DNA from 2 places in the Peribacillus sp. TE19612 genome. Region 1 is predicted to be linked to the other one. Evidence: predicted binding sites of a transcription regulator. Region 1 holds the regulator's gene; the other holds the start of a gene.
What was found. Region 1 encodes LexA, which represses DNA repair genes until DNA is damaged. Its sites were predicted from a motif close to CGAACATATGTTCG; they were not measured.
Positions count from the first base shown of each region.

Region 2: a site for LexA is predicted at 1,513-1,526, ahead of ACZ9AO_RS05740 (Y-family DNA polymerase). Genes of this name have one in related genera too.

Region 1 covers NZ_JBWCCL010000001.1:89,182-103,459, reverse strand. The annotation lists gene ACZ9AO_RS00540 (NADH-dependent flavin oxidoreductase) at 1-1,040, opposite strand, end outside; gene trxA (thioredoxin) at 1,125-1,439, opposite strand; gene ACZ9AO_RS00530 (IDEAL domain-containing protein) at 1,490-1,873, opposite strand; gene ACZ9AO_RS00525 (RrF2 family transcriptional regulator) at 1,968-2,387, opposite strand; gene ACZ9AO_RS00520 (YneF family protein) at 3,203-3,418, opposite strand; gene sirA (sporulation inhibitor of replication protein SirA) at 3,503-3,943, opposite strand; gene tkt (transketolase) at 4,241-6,244, opposite strand; gene ACZ9AO_RS00505 (DUF896 domain-containing protein) at 6,475-6,708, opposite strand; gene ACZ9AO_RS00500 (YneB family resolvase-like protein) at 6,774-7,430, opposite strand; gene yneA (cell division suppressor protein YneA) at 7,450-7,761, opposite strand; gene lexA (transcriptional repressor LexA) at 7,917-8,540, shown strand; gene ACZ9AO_RS00485 (esterase/lipase family protein) at 9,107-10,639, opposite strand; gene ACZ9AO_RS00480 (helix-turn-helix transcriptional regulator) at 11,372-11,596, opposite strand; gene ACZ9AO_RS00475 (LexA family protein) at 11,731-12,369, shown strand; gene ACZ9AO_RS00470 (hypothetical protein) at 12,610-12,765, shown strand; gene ACZ9AO_RS00465 (hypothetical protein) at 12,785-12,964, shown strand; gene ACZ9AO_RS00460 (N-acetylmuramoyl-L-alanine amidase family protein) at 13,500-14,189, opposite strand.
Region 2 covers NZ_JBWCCL010000002.1:492,831-498,539, reverse strand. The annotation lists gene ACZ9AO_RS05745 (YolD-like family protein) at 1-173, opposite strand, end outside; gene ACZ9AO_RS05740 (Y-family DNA polymerase) at 200-1,459, opposite strand; gene ACZ9AO_RS05735 (C40 family peptidase) at 1,874-2,533, shown strand; gene ACZ9AO_RS05730 (hypothetical protein) at 2,585-3,112, opposite strand; gene ACZ9AO_RS05725 (SDR family NAD(P)-dependent oxidoreductase) at 3,262-4,053, opposite strand; gene ACZ9AO_RS05720 (MBL fold metallo-hydrolase) at 4,078-5,046, opposite strand.

The sequences.
Region 1 (14,278 bases):
TCTTTGTTTATTTTGGTCACGATTTCAGCTTCCCTGCCTTGTTCCACTTTTTGTACCCATTCAGGATCAATTATGATTTCACGCCCTAATGCTATTAACGGAACCCCCGATTGCAATGCTTTGATCGCATCATCTGCTGTATAGATGGAACCAACCCCAATTAATGGAACTTGATCTCCGATACGTTCTTTAATGATCTCTATCCGAGGTCGGTCAACGTCGGTTCCCCGTCTTGCTTTCGACCAGAAATCCATTAATGAAACATGAAGATAATCCAGATCCTTTGTTACAAGCCCATCAATTAATGCAAGTGTATCATCCATTGTGATTCCTGGTGTTTCCGGTTCTTCCGGTGAAAAACGGTAACCTACGATGAACGGATCCTTGGCATGGTTGGCAACCGCCTTTTTCACTTCATCCACAACCGCTAATGGAAAAGTCAGGCGCTTTTCAAGGGAACCGCCCCACTTGTCTTCACGACGGTTCGAATGCGGCGAAAAGAATTGCTGTAGCAAGTAACCATTCGCACCGTGAATCTCAACACCGTCAAATCCCGCTTCAATGGCACGTCTGGTGGTTTCACCAAAGTCGAGAATGATCGACTCTATTTCCTTTTCAGAAAGTGGACGTGGAACTGTTTTCCCTTCACCTTCCGATGGGATGTTGCTTGCACTGACAACATCACCATTTACCAATTCGGGTGGAACCTCTCGGCCGCCATGAAAAATCTGGAGAATTGCCTTTGCCCCGTTCGCTTTAATCGTTGATGCCAAACGACTTAGACTAGGTATCAATTCATCCTGATCTCCGCCAAATTCCCCGTGAAAACCTTTGCCATTAGCCGTCACGTAAGTACATGCCGTTATAACCATACCGACCCCGCTTGACCGACGTTCATAATAGTTAACTTCCGCGTCGGTTACAGTCCCGTCAGGATTAGAAGAGAAATTTGTCATAGGTGCCATCACCAATCGATTTTTCACTTCTAATTTCTTTCCTAAATTAAACGATTCAAATAATGGTGTATATTTAGAATTCATTTAGTAATCCTCCATTTAGTTACCCACCCTGTTGGTTGGTATAAGTCCTTAATTAACAATTTCATCCGCGTATTATGATTATAATCATGCATATTTTGCGATTAATGCCGAAATGGCTTCTTTTGGCTGGAAGCCAATAGCTTGATCTACCTTTTCTCCATCCTTGAATAGAATAAGAGCTGGAATTCCCATCACTCCATATTCGCTCACCGTATCTGAATTTTCATCCACATTAAGTTTAACGATCTTAACCTGATTACCCATTTCCTCATCGATTTCATTAAGAACTGGGGCAATCATTTTACACGGACCGCACCATGGGGCCCAAAAATCAACCAATACTAAGCCTTCCTTGATTTCACTAGCAAAATTTTCATCTGTAACATGTTCTATTGTCATGATCATTTCCTCCTTGTATTATCCGAAATATTTATGATCTTTACTCACATTTATTTAAAATCAAGTTTTGCGATTCTATTTCCCGGGATTTGAACCTCTAATTTCCGGGCAGTTATTTTCGGGTGGATTTTGATGGATTCCAATTTACCGGATAACTCCATAAACCATGTTTCATCTTTAGAAAGTAAAGCCAAATCAATTAAGGCCAAAAGATGAGCTTCGTTACTGATTTCTAGATCCGGCAGTTTTTCAGTCCATTTACTCGGAATCCAAATCGATTTCCCAACCGCTTTTTCATTGTCACTTTCAACTACATTCACTTTAACGATTTCTCGATTATCGCTTACGGTTTCAATGAAACCATGGATAAGTTCCCCATCTCTTGATTTTCCCTGTACCCAATCCCCATTTTTGAACAGATTGTTTTCAACCATTTCCTTAGCACCCCGTTCATTTAAAATTAAAACTATAGTTATTAACTGTATTAATAAAATATACATTTTGTGCAAAGAAAAAACTAAATCAATATCACGGACATTGTTTAATTTTTTCCAAAAATGTGCTGAGAGTTATATCTTCTAAATATTTTTCGAAATATAATTCAGCTTCATCAAATATTTGATCCATGACTACCTGGGTATTTGAAGATATGACACATTTTTTCTCCGGATCACCTGTACACCACTTTGGTTTCAAGGTTCCATGTGAAACCGCTATATAAATATCCGCCAAACTTACCTCTTCAGGGTTACAGTCTAGAATATAGCCTCCGCCCACACCTTCTTTAGTCTTAACAAATCCCTTTTTTCTTAAGCTGCTCATCATTTTCCGAATCCTAGCCGAGTTTGTACAAACGTTTTCTGCGATGGACTCACTGCTTGCCATATGATCTGGTAGATAAGCTAAATAGACCAAACTATGCACAGCTATTGTAAAATCACTATTCACTTTACGTATCCTCCTCAAGGAGATTACTGTAATTTTAATATTTACAGTTGGAAAAGTCAACTCAAAAACCTCAACAGCTTCCTCCACTATATTTGATCGATTTATTATTGCAGTGAAATCCCCACTTTACGCTTTTATTATTGCCCAAGTTAAAGAGCCTTAAAGACAGACTCGGTGATAATATTTAATCATTAATTATAGATACACTAAATTGACAACAAATCCATTCTTTCTTCATGAATGTTTTTTTATTTACAAACATTCAAATAAAAAACACCCGATTACTCGGATGATTACTTTAATCAATTTTATATTCACTAACTCATTATTGTTTAGTGCTTAAATAAAAAGATTAATAGAAAAGATTTATTATTTTTTACATTTAGATTTCAATTTGAATTTTGATTCCCATTTGTTATCTTTAAATTTACATTTGTGTTCAAATTTAAGTTCACACATAGGAAAACAAAACTTACATTTTTTTACAAAATCATTTATCATTCTAACCACCCTCCTTAATACTGTATATGCATCTTTTGATAGAAAGTGTGGACAAGTATAATTTTTTGGCGTATTTACTTTCCAAATAAAAAAGCCCTCACATAGATTGAGGACTTACCTTACCATTCCAAAACAAAAACCACCTTTTCTGAATCATTCATTCAGAAAAAGTGGCTTAAGAAACAAAAATGAAAGATAAACCAAAATTTTATATAAAATCGGTGGAAGGATTCAGACTAAATCCATTTCGATATTATATAAAATTTTGCATCCAATCTTCCAAGAACATTGATATATCAAGGTTTCATGCTATCTTATTTTGTTTGTTGTTTATTCATGGCGCTCATCATTTGATTAATTTTCTTTTGGGATGGTTTCATACCCATTTGCATCATCATCATTTTCAACATTTGTTCGTTAATTGGCGGATTTTTCTTTAAGTAATCCATCATGTATTTACGAGCGATGAAAAATCCCAGCACTACTCCAGCAATCAATGCCAGTACGCCAACTAGAATGTAAACCCACATACTATTTCCTCCTTCATGTTGTCTAACATCAGTGTACTAGACCAAAGGTTATTATACAATACCCGCTACCGAAAAGTCCCCCATTTAGACAAATTTTCTTTCTTTTATCGGTTTTAACCAACCGTATTTTTCATGTTCAAAATCAATGGCCAGAAAACTCGCTTCATATTTTCGAATACTTTCAAAGAAAGCCGTCTCCGCTTCATAGTCTCCTTCAGCTTCAAGAGTAATGGAATCATTCTGAATGATTAAAACGGCTTTACTTGATCCGTTTGTTTTTTCTAAATAGTATTTTCCATTTTGAGTCCAATAATTCATCTTTTTTTGCAAACGTTGTTCAATAGCAAACTGCAACTGGATAATCGGGACTTTTTTGGTGACATATTCGATTTGTTTTTGCAAAATACTCTTCAGTCTGCCCCTTGCTTGAATATATTCCAAAAACAAATTGAAAAATAGCTTTTCTCTTCCATAATAATGATGGGCAAATTCATCTTCGATTAAATAAATTTGATAGGTTCTCATCAGCCAATGCCTCCTAGCTTTCCTATTTTGGTCACGAAAACATCTAACCACCAGCAACCTGTCCACTATTTTCCACTATTGATGACTTTCCCCTTTAACTGACACATTTAAACGAAATTTATTTATTCTCATTATATATTGACAAACTAAAAAGATATGTTGTTTGCTGGAGAAATTTTCTTCTTTTTTTGTCGAATGGAAGATTTCCTTTAGTATAGAAGCACATTCAATATATATATAGGATTTTTTGATAAAAAAACTGACACCAATCTAGTTGGTGTCAGTTCCGCATTACTGTTATTTAAGCATTTCTTTCACACGGGCAACTACATTTTCTACAGTGAAACCGAATTCCTCCATGATTTTACCGCCTGGTGCAGAAGCTCCAAAATGATTGATGGCCAATATTTCACCCTCATCACCTGCATAACGATCCCAGCCAAACGGTGAAGCCACTTCGATAGCTAGACGTTTTTTCACTGCCGGATTGATTACGCTTTGTTTATATTCTTTTGATTGAGTTTCAAATCGGTCCCATGATGGCATGCTGATTACCGCAACATCAATTCCTTCGTTCGCTAAAGCATTCTGTGCTTCCACAGCCAAGTTCACTTCGGAACCAGTCGCAAGAAGTAATGCATCGGCTACTTCTTTCTTAGAAGCAGAGATGATGTAAGCACCTTTTGAAACACCTTCATACGCAGTTTCGGAAGTGCCCTTTATTGTTGGCAATCCTTGACGAGTCAGTACAAGAGCAGTTGGTTTATTTGTAGACTCCATAGCCACTTTCCAGGCTGCTGCCGTTTCATTGCCATCAGCTGGACGGATTACTCCAAGGTTAGGCATTGCGCGCAATGATGCCAATTGTTCGATTGGCTCATGAGTCGGTCCGTCTTCCCCTACAGCAATGCTGTCATGGGTGAACACATAGTTAACAGGCAGTCCCATCAGTGCTGCCATTCTTATGGCAGGACGAAGATAATCAGAGAATACGAAGAATGTTCCTCCATATACTTTTAAGCCGCCATGAAGTGCCATTCCATTTAAAGCCGCACCCATAGCGAATTCACGTACACCGAACCATATATTACGGCCACTGTAATTACCTGGTAATAGATCTGTCTCACCTTTGATGGCAGTATTATTAGACCCGGCTAAATCTGCAGAACCCCCAATGAAGCTAGGGACCTTTTTGGCGATTGCATTCAGTACTTCCCCACTTGAAGCACGGGAAGCTAATGTCTTACCTTCTTCATAGACTGGAATTTCCTGATCCCATTCAGCAGGCAGTTCACCTTTGATGGCAAGCTCCAATTGCTGTGCTAACTCAGGATGTGCTTCTTTGTAATTTTTAAACAATTCATTCCAAGCTTCTTCTTTTTGAGCTCCTGCATCAACAACAGCTTCATTGAAGTGTGAATACACTTCTTCAGGTACATGGAAGTCCTCTTCGAATGTCCATTTATATGCTTCTTTTGTCAATTTCAGCTCATCTGCACCAAGCGGAGCGCCGTGAACGGCAGATTTACCTGAACGATTTGGTGAACCGTAACCGATAACCGTTTTCACTTCGATTAATGTTGGGCGTGCTTCGTCGGTTTTTGCTTCTTCAATCGCTTTAGCAATTTCCTGAAGATCATTGCCATCCTCAACGCGGATATATTGCCATCCATAAGATTTGAACCGGTCTGCTACGCTTTCACTAAATGATTGACTTAAGTCGCCGTCAAGGGAAATATCATTAGAATCATATAAAACAACAAGTCTTCCGAGTTGTAGATGTCCAGCTAATGAAGCGGCTTCTGCAGAAACACCTTCCATTAAATCTCCATCTCCACAAATGCTATATGTATAATGATCGACCACATTATAAGAATCGCGGTTATAGCTTTCTGCCAAGTGACGTTCAGCCATTGCCATTCCGACTGCCATTGCGATACCTTGTCCAAGCGGCCCGGTAGTTGCATCTACACCAGCCGTATGTCCGAATTCAGGATGTCCTGGAGTTTTACTGCCCCATTGACGGAAGCTTTTCAAATCATCGATAGATAAGCCATAGCCCGATAAATGAAGAAGGCTGTATAACAGCATAGAACCATGTCCAGCTGAAAGAACAAAGCGATCTCTATTAAACCAATCTGGATTTTTCGGGTTATGGTTCATATATTCGGTCCATAGTTTATACGCCATTGGCGCTGCCCCCATTGGCATACCTGGATGGCCGGAATTAGCCTTTTCAATTGCATCAATTGATAATGTACGAATCGTATTGATAGAAAGTGCATCTAATTTATCTAACATATTGTAAAAACATCCCTTCCTGTAATGTACCTCTTTATATTATAGTGACAAGCATAATATCACAACTAAAATCACTATTTACTGCCTCAATATTAAAATTTTCTAGAAATAAGAGAAGCCCCTATTTAGATTAAACTAAATAGGAGAATACATACATGAATGCACTCTCTTTTTACTCCAAAATGCCAAAGAATACTCAAATGGAATGTTCCATCAGAGGAATCCAAGCATTAATGTAAATTTCGTTTTTCTTTTATATTTTTTATCTTTTGAGGAGTGACGTCATTACCCTCTGGATCCACGACTTTCACATGCTCCAACGTGTCGGACATGGATTTTCTGAATGTTTCCAAATACTCACTTCTCAATTGGGTTTGCTCTTTCGCTTCAACTTCCGTCAAGCCTTCAGCCTTTGCCTTTTTAGAAAGTACATTTATACGGGCTATTTTTTCTTTTGATAACATAATTCCGCTCCTTCATAATCTGTGGATATTGTCATGGTATTAAAAAAAAAGCGAAATTACAAGTTCTATGATTTACTTTCCTTTGTATTCATTTGATGTTCGAGAAAACGCCTGTTCACAGTAGCCTTAGATACATTGTATCCAAAGCCCCTTAATGTGGCTGCGATTTCTGAGAATGTCAACCCATTGGCACGCAGTTTAATAATTTCTTCAATAGGAATCTCCATACGGTCCCTTCCAGTGGAATTCCTTTGGTTGTGAAGATTTTTTTGAGGACGGTACCCTTTTTCAACGGCTCTCATCATTCCGCGCTTTATTTTAAGATTATGTAGTTTCCTTTGATATTCTTCTACAATGCCCACTATCTGGATTACCATGGCATCCGAATCCGATAACTCCAGCTCCCCATCGTGTGAGAGCGTATAAATTTTCACATCTTCTTTAAGGATGACATGGAAAAGGGCTATTTTGGCATTCCCTCTTCCCAGTCTTGTTTCGTCCTGGATTAATAGGACTTCAGCTTCTTTGGTTTTAAATAGTTCGAGCATGTCAAAAATGCCATCCCGATTCAACTCATAACCACTTGCCTGTTCTTTTATAATGGAGACAACTTCCACATCCATCTTTTCAGCCAATTTGACTAATTCATCTTCCTGCCTTGCCAATGATGTTTCCTGTGACTCTTTTTCGGTGCTGACCCTACAATAGATTACCGCCTTCATAATACCCTACCTTTACTACTTACTGCTCACTGGCCAAATTCTGGACAAGTTCTTCCCCTTTAACCGGTATGACAATGACTTGTCCAGGTTTTATCGAATCCGCACTGACTCCATTATTCTCTTCTATCCAACCAATGAATTCTTTTTTTGTCAAATTTGTTTCTTCATATTCTTCGGCAATTCCCCATAGGGTGTCACCTTCGCTTACTTCTATAGAAAGGAAATCCTTTTTTTGATCATTGTTCAATGTACAAGAGAATAAAATTGAAAAGATGAATACTGATCCCGCTAATAGAATCGTATAAATATAATTTTTGTATAATTTTTTCATAATAATCCCTCCAAAGCGAATGTTCGTTCGTATGTTATGATCAAATTATAATACGAACGTTTGTTTCAGTCAACAACAAAATTCGAACTTATGTTTGTATAGAGATGGGGGCCATGCTATAATGTAGCAAAGAACATTGGGGAAGAGGTGCACAAATGACAAAACTATCAAAACGGCAGCAAGATATTCTTGATTTCATTAAAGAAGAGGTCCGCCAAAAAGGGTATCCGCCTTCCGTACGGGAGATTGGCGAAGCAGTGGGACTTGCATCAAGTTCAACAGTACACGGACATTTATCCCGCCTGGAAAGTAAAGGCCTTATTAGACGTGACCCAACCAAGCCAAGGGCCATTGAAATAATGAATTTGGAGGAAGCGAACAATATTCCCAAAGCCAATGTCGTGAACGTGCCGTTACTTGGAAAAGTAACAGCGGGCATGCCGATAACGGCTATTGAGAACATTGAAGAATACTTTCCGCTTCCCGAAAGCATGGTTCCACATGATGACCATGTATTCATGTTGGAAATCATGGGTGAAAGTATGATTGAAGCAGGAATTCATGATGGAGATTATGTCATCGTGAAACAACAAAGCAGTGCCAATAATGGAGATATCGTCGTGGCGATGACGGAAGATGATGAAGCCACTGTAAAACGATTCTTTAAGGAACCGGATTACATAAGGCTTCAGCCTGAGAACTCAAATATGGAACCAATTATTTTACGAGATGTTTCGATACTTGGAAAAGTAATAGGCTTATATAGACAAATACACTAAAAGCGCTTCCCGCGCTTTTTTTGTTTGTTTAATTTATGTCCGGTATTCTCTCAATATGCATTTGGAAGAGTAGATATTGAAATATTTTTTAATAGAATCTAGTTTCAGGGGAAATTAAACATCCTTTATAACGGATGAAAGTTATACCATCGCCTTTCTGGTAATATGTACTCTTTGGAAGAAAGCTCATTGAAATAAAAAAAGAGGGTTTAAAATCCCCCCTTTACAATTAATTTCACTCTTAACCTTTGGTTCACTTAAATAAGGTTAGATCGACCAAGTCATTCCACCAATATGTCCTGTTTAATTTTCTGGGCATAAGGAGCAATTTGCTTAATGAATGTTTCCTTGCTCATTAGATCTCTCATTACCAAGCATAAATCTTTATTTCCAGGGAACTCACTCCTAAATATATCCACCTAACACCCGTTGAATTAATACTTTTATAAGGGATTACGGCTGTTTCCATTGGCGGAATTACCATCTCCCTAGTTACCCGTACCATTTCGCACCTACCTCATATTTCATCCAAAAAAATACCTCCTCAACTAAGAGAAGGCATTTCGCTATTTCTCAATATAGACCGAACGAATCAGAGTCCGGGTTCTTTCAGTACCATCCACATTTTTTTCCTTAACATCTATTGTTACATTATAAACACCTGACTTAGGTACTTCTGGAAGGGTGCCAGTAAAATTTTCAGTATCCATTGCCTTAATTGAGTTTTTCCCACTAATTTCTTTACCGGTTTCATCTAGCAGATGAACCAAAAATGTTGTGCTGATTGGCCTTTTTTTATCATTCATTGGATTCTTTATTAAAAATTTTGCATCTTTTTGCTTAACTTTACCGGCCATACTTAATGTAATGGGGTTCTTTTCGTTAAATTGTGCTGTGAACAGGTAGGCGTCTTTTGGCGATTTAGTCTTCATTCGTACCTTCCAGTCACCAATTTCAAGGTTATTTCTATAGAATGATTGGATGGTTGCACCATTAAAAAAAGAAGTTTCATTTTTGGCTGAATGAACCTCTAAGGAAGGTGAATACTTTTTATTGGATGGAGAAATCAATTCAACCTCGACATCATTTGAGGCTGTATATATGCTTATATTACCTGGGGCCGCTTCATTTACATGGAAGCTTTGTTCGACCCAGACATTTTGTTTCAGGACATCACCCAGAACGGTTTGAGCGAGTGCGGTTGTAATGACATCATCTTCAACTCGTTCCTTATAATTGACATGATATGCAGGAATCCCAGCGGTGGATGTGCTTCTTAAATAGGGTTCAATTCTTGAAAATACAGCTGAGCCAACTCGAATATTGTCGTGATCAAAGTTGGGATCCGTAAATAAATGTGTTGCATAGGGTATTTTTGTACTCCATACATTCACCAGTCCATCATTTTCCCCATATGATGATAAATATTGTCCCCCCATTGATAAGGCTGATAGTACCGGGCCTCTGTTCATACCTGCCACAGTGAAATACAAGTTTTTACGAGAGTTAACATGGTTATCCGTGATAGAACGAAATTCAGCCATTTTACCAACTTGTAAAGAATAAGTTCCCTCATCTTTTTGACCTAATAAGGAACCAAGCCAGCCCGCATACCAGCTATAAGCCAAATCAGCTAGGTGAGAACCATGATGAGGGGAAGCTAAAGTGATCACCCTTCCAACATATTGGTGTGCTCCATAGTGGACTAGAGCCGCTTGGGTGTCTGGGCCCCCTTTGCTGTGAGCTATAATATTTACTTTTTCGCCCCCGAAATGGTTACTGATTTCTGAAAGCATTTGAGCTAAAAGCCTTCCATTGGCATATTGGCTCACTGATCCATTTCCAGCTGAATCATGAAGCTGAACAAAAACCGTTTGGTAGCCTGCTTCATACGCTTTGGTATACATATCATTGACGCCATGATATTCCGTTTCACCATACCAGCTGGTTGAACTGCCGTTTTTCCCTTGTACAAACACGATCGGTGGTTTGTTTGTATCAAGATTGGGAGGAATACTTCCAAGAAACCAATCCCCTGGACTGAAAGTTTCGGAGGGCGGTTTCAATTTTCCTGCTGAGGAAATGTCTGGCTTTGCCATAATTAATATGGTTAGAATGAGGACAAGAAAAACGATATAATTGATTACATTCCTTTTCAAGGGTTATCTCCTCCAATATCATCTGGAATTTTTTTGAACTCATCCAATTATCAATGCCCTCCTTCTTTAGCCTTCATTAATATATAATTGTACTTTTGCATACCATTACCTGCTATCTTCATAAAGATGGGAGAAAAAAACTAGAAGAAGTTTTATTGATAATGGAGAAAAAGTATGAAGATTTGCCTTCCATTCATTTAGGTATGAGGTCTTTTTCATTTTATGAAGACGTATTTTGGGAGTAAAACATGCTGCCAATTCACGAAAATAGAGAACAAGCCCTTATCCTGCATAGGATAAGGGCTTGTTCATCCAGATTAACTTTTCCTTCGAATTTGCCATTGTCCATTTGCTCCTATTCATGGTGTTTAGAAGTCCGCCCTATACATTAAGTAAATAATTTTCTTTCACAGCAATTGGCTGTCATTTTTGGAATCTCTGTAGCAATCGTATATTTGCACAAGAAGTTTGGATTTGTACACCTTTTACTACATACAGGTATTTTACAAATGTTCTAATGTCAGCAGCTCCTATTCAACTTCAAAAAAATTAATTTCCCTTTCCTCTTTGTTCCCCTTCTTTCATCGTTACTTGAATCTTATCCTATGGAAGTCAGGATTTTATGGATTCAAATGGCCACTCTGTTGAGGAAATGCTGGTACAATTGAACTTTCAACTACATTTGAAGTGTAGGTCAGGGTCAAAAAAAATGATATCGTCAATCGAGAACCCTACACATTCAGCAAATAAATAAGCCTTATCGATTCGCAAAGGAATCTTATATTGCTCATAGTCAATGTAAGTCCTCTTGGCCATCTTCAGCACTTTAGCCATTTCATCTTGAGTTAATCCTTTATACTTCCTGGCTTGTTTAAGTGTGAACTTAACGCTTGTCATATCTTGTCACCACCTATCTAAAAAAATAATATCACACTTGAAGTATAGTTACCAACAATTTTTCGCAAAATTCACGCACTTTACATTTACTCACTTTCACTCATAGTGTATATTCAAGTAAGAGGTGAAGAAATATGCACATTGGTGAACGGATTAAAATGTTAAGAAAAGAAAGAAAAATGACACAAGAAGATTTGGCAAATGTATTAAAAGTAGCTCCTACGGCAGTATCAGCTTGGGAATCCGGACGGAATAAACCTTTAATGGATAAATTGAGCATGATGTCCACTTGTTTTGAAATACCGCTATCCCACCTCATTGAAGGAGCCCCTATCGTTAGAAATAATCCTGGAATGGAATTCCTAAATGAAAAGAATGTAAGATTAATTGGTGTCTACGGAAATATCCCTGCTGGAGAGCCTAATTTCACCAACGAATATATAGAAGCCTATATGCCGACATTAAATTCGATGCTTAAATCGGATAAAGAATATTTTTTCCTTAGAGTGAATGGCAATAGCATGAATAAAGAATTCAGAGACGGATCATTGATTCTCGTTGAAAAAACTACATACCTTGATAACGGGAAAATTGGAGTGGTCTTGGTAAATGGACACGATGCTACGGTCAAAAAAGTGAGAATCAATGAAGAAAACATCATACTCACTCCCTGCAGCACGGATCCTTTTTATGAAGAAAAAACCTACAACATAAAAAATGATAGAGTCCGTATTTTAGGAAAAGTGGTTCAAGCCATTAAAATATACGATTAATATCCAACTCGAGGGTTTCATACGGAAAGAAAGTAAAATAAATGAATAATGAGCAGCCATACATAGATTCAATGCTTACAGTTTTTATCAACTTAATGCTGTTGCATTTAAGGTACAAGCCATCATGGTTTGTGCTTTTTAGTATTGTTCTTTTATTTGTCTTTACATAAAATCCTTTTAATTTGTGTCAGCCCATAAAAAAAAGGCATACCTTACATTAGTAAAGGAGTGGAATAATTCATGCAAAATTATCCATATGGAAGCCAAGATAACGTATTACCGCCAGGTCATTATGCGTATACGAGCAAGTTTCCGCAAACGATGAAAACTTTATCACCGACTTATACAATTCCCACAGAACCAGTTTTCTTTGACCATCTAATTGAATTTAGGTAAAACGATCAGTATCGTAACAATGAAGGAATCATTAAAAGGAAAACTAACCGGAGTCGCTATTGATCACCTGCAATTATCAATCGGCGATTTAAAATATCATATCCGTTATCCCCAGATTACTTATTTCATTGAGGTAATGTATTTGGAAACTTTAGTAGGGGCCATTTTTAGTATATTTTCCTTTCATGCAAATGAATAAAATTGTTTATATCGAGCAATAAAATTATCATATTTTTATAATGCGGTTCACAACCCCCTATAAGAATCTTATAATTGATGATAAGCATTTGCCTCTGTAGCTCTAGAAGGGAAGAGCGCCGGAAAACATTGTAGCCACCGGGTCGCAAGGTAAGGGTTTCAGAAGCACCGAAAAGCAATTACGCTGAGGCAGGTGGAATTCCTGCCGGTGAAAATCCGTAGGGAAGCGTGTTCTCCCCTAGCCTATGCTTACGAAAGGAGTGCGGGTTCGAATCCCGTCAGAGGCTTACTTCCTGAATAATGCGATTATATATACTCACAGAAAGTGACTCCCAATTGCCCAAGTCCACTTTGGCCTACTGTGTAAATTATTTTCCCCTTGCATTCCTTCCCCTTTTATCGAAGAACCGAATCAGGACGGCAGAATGTACAGTTTTTCATTACATGCATATTCCTGAATCAAAAAGGCCCCTCTCTTTTTGAGAAGGGCTTACTGCGTGGTGTGCTTCTGGAAATTATATATAATTATTAATTATTCATTTCACCCGCAATTTCTGGTTAACCGTAATGGTGTACTGACTGTCAAGACCGTTCCAATCTTTAATTTGCTGAACCGTACTGCCATAAGAATTGCTTAAGGAATATACTGTATCCCCACTAACGACAGTGTGGTATACAGCTGTACTTTTCTTAGTTAGATTGAAGCATTTAACTAAACCGTTTACATGTCCGCGAGCCAGTGATTCGATAAAGGATGACGTTTTCAACTTTGCTGCGTCATTTACATTATCGATAAATCCAATTTCAGTCAGGAGTGCAGGCATGTCCGTTTCACGGAGTACATATAAATCTCCTGTTTTTTGTCCTCTGTCCTGGATGTTGATAAGCTTCATGACCTCTGAATGAATATGATCTTGATACGTTTTCGTTATCTGGTTAGTGGACGTATAAATGTAATCCTCGTACCCAGTTCCGCCGCCGGCATTAATGTGGATGGAGAGAAAAAAGTCAGCTCCCCACGCGTTCGCTGCATTCGTACGATCGTTTAAGGAGGGGTAGGTATCTTGGGTCCTGCTCATTTTCACAGAAACGTTATTATATTCTATCAATAAGATGTCTTTGATTCGAGTTGCAATGGATAAAGTTAAATCCTTCTCTCTCAATCCATTCCCGACCGAGCCTGGATCCGTACCGCCATGACCGGGATCAATAAATACTTTCACCATTTCTATCACCTCTATTAATCTTATGTTACGTATTAACAAATGCTTGTACACATAACTATCGGATTAAAGAAATTCGGCCGTTCTCAAAA
Region 2 (5,709 bases), on a different contig from region 1:
TCCTTTCTTTCCTCCATCGCTTCCCCCATTACCGCATTCATTTCTTCCAGTTGCTGCTCATCCAGGATGCGCTTCGTTTCATAGCCATCCTCCACCACCCAATCCCGGAGCATCTTCACATGTTCCGGCAACATCATCGATGTCCATTTGATACGGCCGCGATCACGAATCATTCTTTTCCCTCCTTTCATAGTCAGCCTTACGCCTTATGCCCACCAAGCAGCTTGCTTCGGTATACGGCTGTACCTGCTTCTGTATACGAAACGGCACGCAATAACGATTTGGCTCCATATTTGTGGCGGATTCGATCAACCGTGTAACTCAATTCCCGCTTCTTCCAGCACGAAGCATCAAATAAAGTCAGCTGCATTTCATTATCATCCACAATATTCGAGAGTCTGACCTCTATGCTTCGAACCGTTTTTTGCTTATAGTTCTCATGGAAAAGCTCCAGGCAAACTTTATATAACTCCATCGTGATGTTGGTCGGTTCATTAATCGAACGCGAACGATGGAAACCTCCGCCGAACTCGTCCTTGCTGTAACCAATGCTTAGGCTCACCGTCCTTCCTGCCTTGCGATGGGTGCGTGCCCTTCTTCCAACTTCTTCGCAAATTTCCAGCATGACCTGCTTTACCTCATGCTCCTCCTTATAATCCCACAGCAGGATTTGACTTTTGCCGAAGCTCACCTGCCCTTCGATGATCGCTGCCCCCATATCGGATAAATCTATTCCCCAGGCATGGTGGTAAAGCTGATTGCCCATAATTCCAAACTTCGCTTCAAGTAATTCAAGATCATAATTGGCAAGCTGCCCAACCGTAAATATACCCATTCCATGAAGGGTTTTTTCTACGCGCCTGCCGATCCCCCACATTTCACGAAGCGGGGAAATCGGCCAAAGTTTGCTTGGCACATCCTCATACTTCCATTCTGCAATCCCCTGATGTTTGGCTTCCAAATCAAGGCAAAGTTTTGCCATGAGCATGTTCGGTCCAATTCCAATGGCACAGGGGAGCTGTAATTCCCGTTCAATTTCATCTTTTATCTTTTCAGCTATCATGCGGGCATCTCCCCATAAAGAAGCGGCACCATCGACTTTCACAAAACTTTCGTCCACACTATATACGTGAATCGCTTCTTTTGGCACATAACGGTTGAACAAGCGGGTGATTTCCGTCGAAACCCTTAAATAAGTCGCCATTTTAGGTTCAACGACGACAATCCTCGGGTCATTCGGGATCTCAAACATCCGCGAACCTGTCTTGATGCCAAATTCCTTCTTCATCTTTGGAGAAGCCGCGAGCACAATGCTCCCTGTCCTCTTCAAATCACCAACCACCGCCAGATAACAATCAAGCGGGTCCAGACCAAGCATGACCGCTGAACAGCTTGCATAAAAACTTTTCATATCGATACACATAATTGATTGTTTCGGCATCGTCCCATAATCCATCATTTCTTCACCCTAACAAGAATATACGTTCGCTTTATTATATTCATAACTTTAACCGAATATACGTTCTTATTCAATGGAAGTTTTCATACAAATTTCTACTTTTTATTGTAATTTCCTTGAAAAATATAATAGATACTAAAAATGGATAAAATACAAAATTTAAACTGAGAATCCAGATTGTTTTTTTGAAAAAGATTAATTGGTAGCTTGAATAATTTTTAGTAGGTCTATATGCTTAGTTTTTTAAAATCCCCCCACCCTTTTCAACAGGCTTTCGTCTACTTGGAATCCAGTCTTAATGCTCATTTTTTGTAATGAAAATGTAACCAAAATTATGTCTATTTGTCATAATGGTATTGTAGGATAATATTGTTAAGAAATAATAGAGAGATAGATAGAGAGGAAATGAAAATTATGAAGAAATGGATCGCTTCAGCTGCTGTTGCATCTGCCATGATGCTAACCCCACTGCAAGCTTTTGCCAATATTGGAGACCAAACCCTCAGACCCGGAATGACACATAGCGATGTCAAACAATTACAACAACTTTTAAAAACCAAAGGTTATTTCACATATTCAGGTTCACTGACTACATATTACGGCACCTATTCTACATCTGCAGTAAAAAAATTCCAAACATCTAAAGGGTTAACCGCTGACGGAATTGCCGGCCGTAACACATTTAATGCACTTGGTGTTTATAATGTCAACAATACAACCTTGATCAGCTATGCGAAAACCTTAATCGGCACACCCTACAAATGGGGCGGAACAACACCAACTGGATTCGACTGTTCAGGCTTCGTCTATTACGTATTCCAGAAATCACAAGGAATTACCTTACCGCGTACAACATCCTTGCTCTATTCCAATACAGGGTTAAAAGTAACTTCACCATCTAAAGGCGATCTTGTATTCTTTGATACTTCTTCTGGAAGTACAGGAGTATCACATGTTGGGATCTATATCGGAAATGGTCAATTCATCAGTGCTACGTCTTCTAAAGGGATAACCATTACGGATATGGATAATTCTTATTGGAAACCAAAATATTTAGGTGCGAAAACTTTATAAAATCCAGGACAAACGACCGGACGGAATTCAAAGTGATTCAGTCCGGTCGTTTTATTTTATATATAATATTTCATCCGTTACATCCTCAACAGTCACAGTGAATGAAGAATCCAAGTTGGAACGATTCATCATTTCGATATTATAAACATGCTCTGAGGGTAAATGGACGACTTCGAGAACCATGAATCGCTGACTTTCCGCTTTGCTGACATGATCGAGAGCAGCAATGACCGCCCTTTGTTCGGCTAAGCTGCTTTCATCCGTCAAAACAAGAATCAATTCCGCTTCCGCTTTCCCAGGAAATGATTTCTTCACCCCGCCCCGGTGCCATGGTTTCACTTTCATCCCAATTTCCAGTTCGGAATAATCGAGGTCATTACCATGTTGATTTTGAATATATGTATCATTGGTCACCTTATAGTACGTCCCTTTAATCAAAATCCTTTTATCGTCAAGATCCGTAATGAAACCTTCTTCCCCTTTATCAATGGATTCATCCATGTTCCAATCGGGGGATTGACAGCTGCCCAGAATAAGGGCGACGAATAAATATATATAAAGGTTTACAATCATCTTCATGAAAATCCCTCCTAATAGAAATAGACGGACTCCCCATGAAATAGTTACCCATTCAAATGATAACTTCGGTTAAATCAAAAGGGGAATGTCATCGACATTCCCCTTTACCTATTATTGGACCATTTTTCGTCTGGTATCGAAAGACTAGCCTACTTTTTGAAAAATGCTTTTTTTCCTAATGTTTCGGTGATCTTCGGAAACATGTTATACCATTTCCCAGCTAAATTCATCCAGCCAGGGAGATTGATTTCCCTCTTGTTGGTCAGCATCGCCGCTACGATTTTAGCAGCGACATCTCCAGGCTTAAGCATGAATTTTTCAACGTTCTTTAAGTATGTACCTGATTCGTCCGCAATGTTAAAGAAATTCGTTTCTATAGGGCCAGGATTGACGGTGGTCACAAAAACATGATCTTCCATCAGTTCGAGCCGAAGTGCGTTTGAATAGCCAAGAACTGCGAACTTGGTAGAAGAGTACAATGTTGATTTAGGAGTGGCGATTTTACCGGCCTGTGAAGCGATATTGATGATATGCCCCGATTTCCTCTGCTTCATATACGGCAGAACCAGCTTTGTGCAGGCCATTAAGCCAATGACGTTGACAGCAAACATTGCTTTCGTTTCATTTAATTCCGTATCCTGCGCTTCTTTAAACGTGCCGAAACCAGCATTGTTGACCAACACATCCACTTCACCTATTTGCTCATGGATGTCATTAAAAACATTTGTCACCTGATCAGTGTCTGCAACGTCAAGCTTATAGGCATATGCATCAATCCCATATTGGGTGATCAGTTCATTCTTCAGCAGCAGTAATTTATCCATGCTTCTGGCCAAGAGGACGAGACGGCCTCCCTGTTTTGCACTTTGAATGGCAACTTCCTTGCCAATCCCTCCGGAAGCACCGGTAATAACAATAACTTTACCTTGTAACTTATTCAAAAAAAGTGAGCCTCCTTGCGAACATTAAGCGATTGAATACAGAATGACCCCTGATTGGATTTCTGTTTGGACTTCACCCAAGTCTTCTAAATAGTCTAGCTGACCGACCGTTTCCGAAAGTGTCAGGCCCACTTCCTGAAGGTATACTTTCGGAAACAGCTGCTGACACACTTCAAAGACAGATAAAGGCTTATCTTGAAGCATGCTTTTCACCTGCATGGCACGGTTATGCTGCCGCTCGAATCTATATTGAATCAAGTCTGCAACTGCATCTCCTGCCACTTCAGATCCATGTCCTGAGTAAACAGTGGATATGGGGAAATCCAATAATTTTTGAAGTGATGCATTATATTGCAGTAACGGACGAGGCCTCATGCCTCCAGGGAGTATAGGTGGTTCCATTAATGGGTTAGGTGAAATCTTGGCAAGCAAGTGATCGCCAGCGATCATGACCCCGTCACTTTCCCGGTAAAAAGATAAATGGCTTTGCGCATGCCCTGGAGTCTCGATCACTTTCCAGCCTGGAAGACCAGGGAGCTCATCCCCCTCAGCCAAATATCCATGCAGCTTCCGTTCACTAAGGAAACGGATTTCGTCGCGGTTATGGATCAGTTTATTTTTCAGCTCTTCTGCCACTCCGAACTTTTTGGCATAATCAAGGAAAAAACGATTATGGGTTTCAAGAAACTCATCACTGATAGTAAGCCAGCGCTGATTATTTTTGTGCCCATAAACCGGGATATCCTTTTCAAAGAAATCGAGTGCACCAGCATGATCGGGATGATGATGGGTTAAAATGATTTGTTCGATATCAGTCAGTTTCAGACCCAAATCCCCAAGACCGTTAGTCAAGGCTTCCTTTGAACGTTTTGTTTTCACTCCGGTATCGATTAATGTTAAAGCATCCCCTTTAACGACATATACATTCACATCACCCACTGCAAACGGCGTGGGCAAAGCAATTTTCGCAATATCTCCATTCCAATTCGTCATAATCTTTTCCACCTTAGAAAATTATATTTATATAAATCTTTTTATACGCTAACCAGGATTCTAAGTATAGTTATCATGTATAATTACCATTTTACATGTATTTTTAATTACTGTCATTATTTTCACATAATTCATGTCTATTTTTTATCGTCCATGCATATATTATCATTGACAGAGTACTGATATATCCTTCATAATCACAAGTAATTAAAGACGGCATGGCTTTGATTAAGGCCAAGTAAATTATTGATGGCGTAAAGAGAATGAAGCTCGGAATGTGCTGAAAGGCTTCATCGCCCCCTCATTATTGAACCTACCTTATGAGCCTTCAGGAAAACCTGACGTAATTCCCGCGTTAGAGGAATCAAGTGTAGCTTTTCTGTATATTTATTATGGGAAAGTTGAACAAAGGTGGTACCACGGAAGCTAGACCTTTCGTCCTTTATTGGATGAGGGGTCTTTTTGTTTTTCATAAAGGCTCTTTCGTAAAGATTGTTGTTTTTAAACGAAACTAATTAAGGTTGATTGGAGCGGAAGTGCGAGACTCCTGCGGGAGCAGCGGGACAGGTGAGACCCCACAGGCGTTTACGCCGAGGAGGCTCACCGCCCGCCCCGCGGAAAGCGAGCATCTGGAAGGGAAATCAACCACAACTCACTACCTGG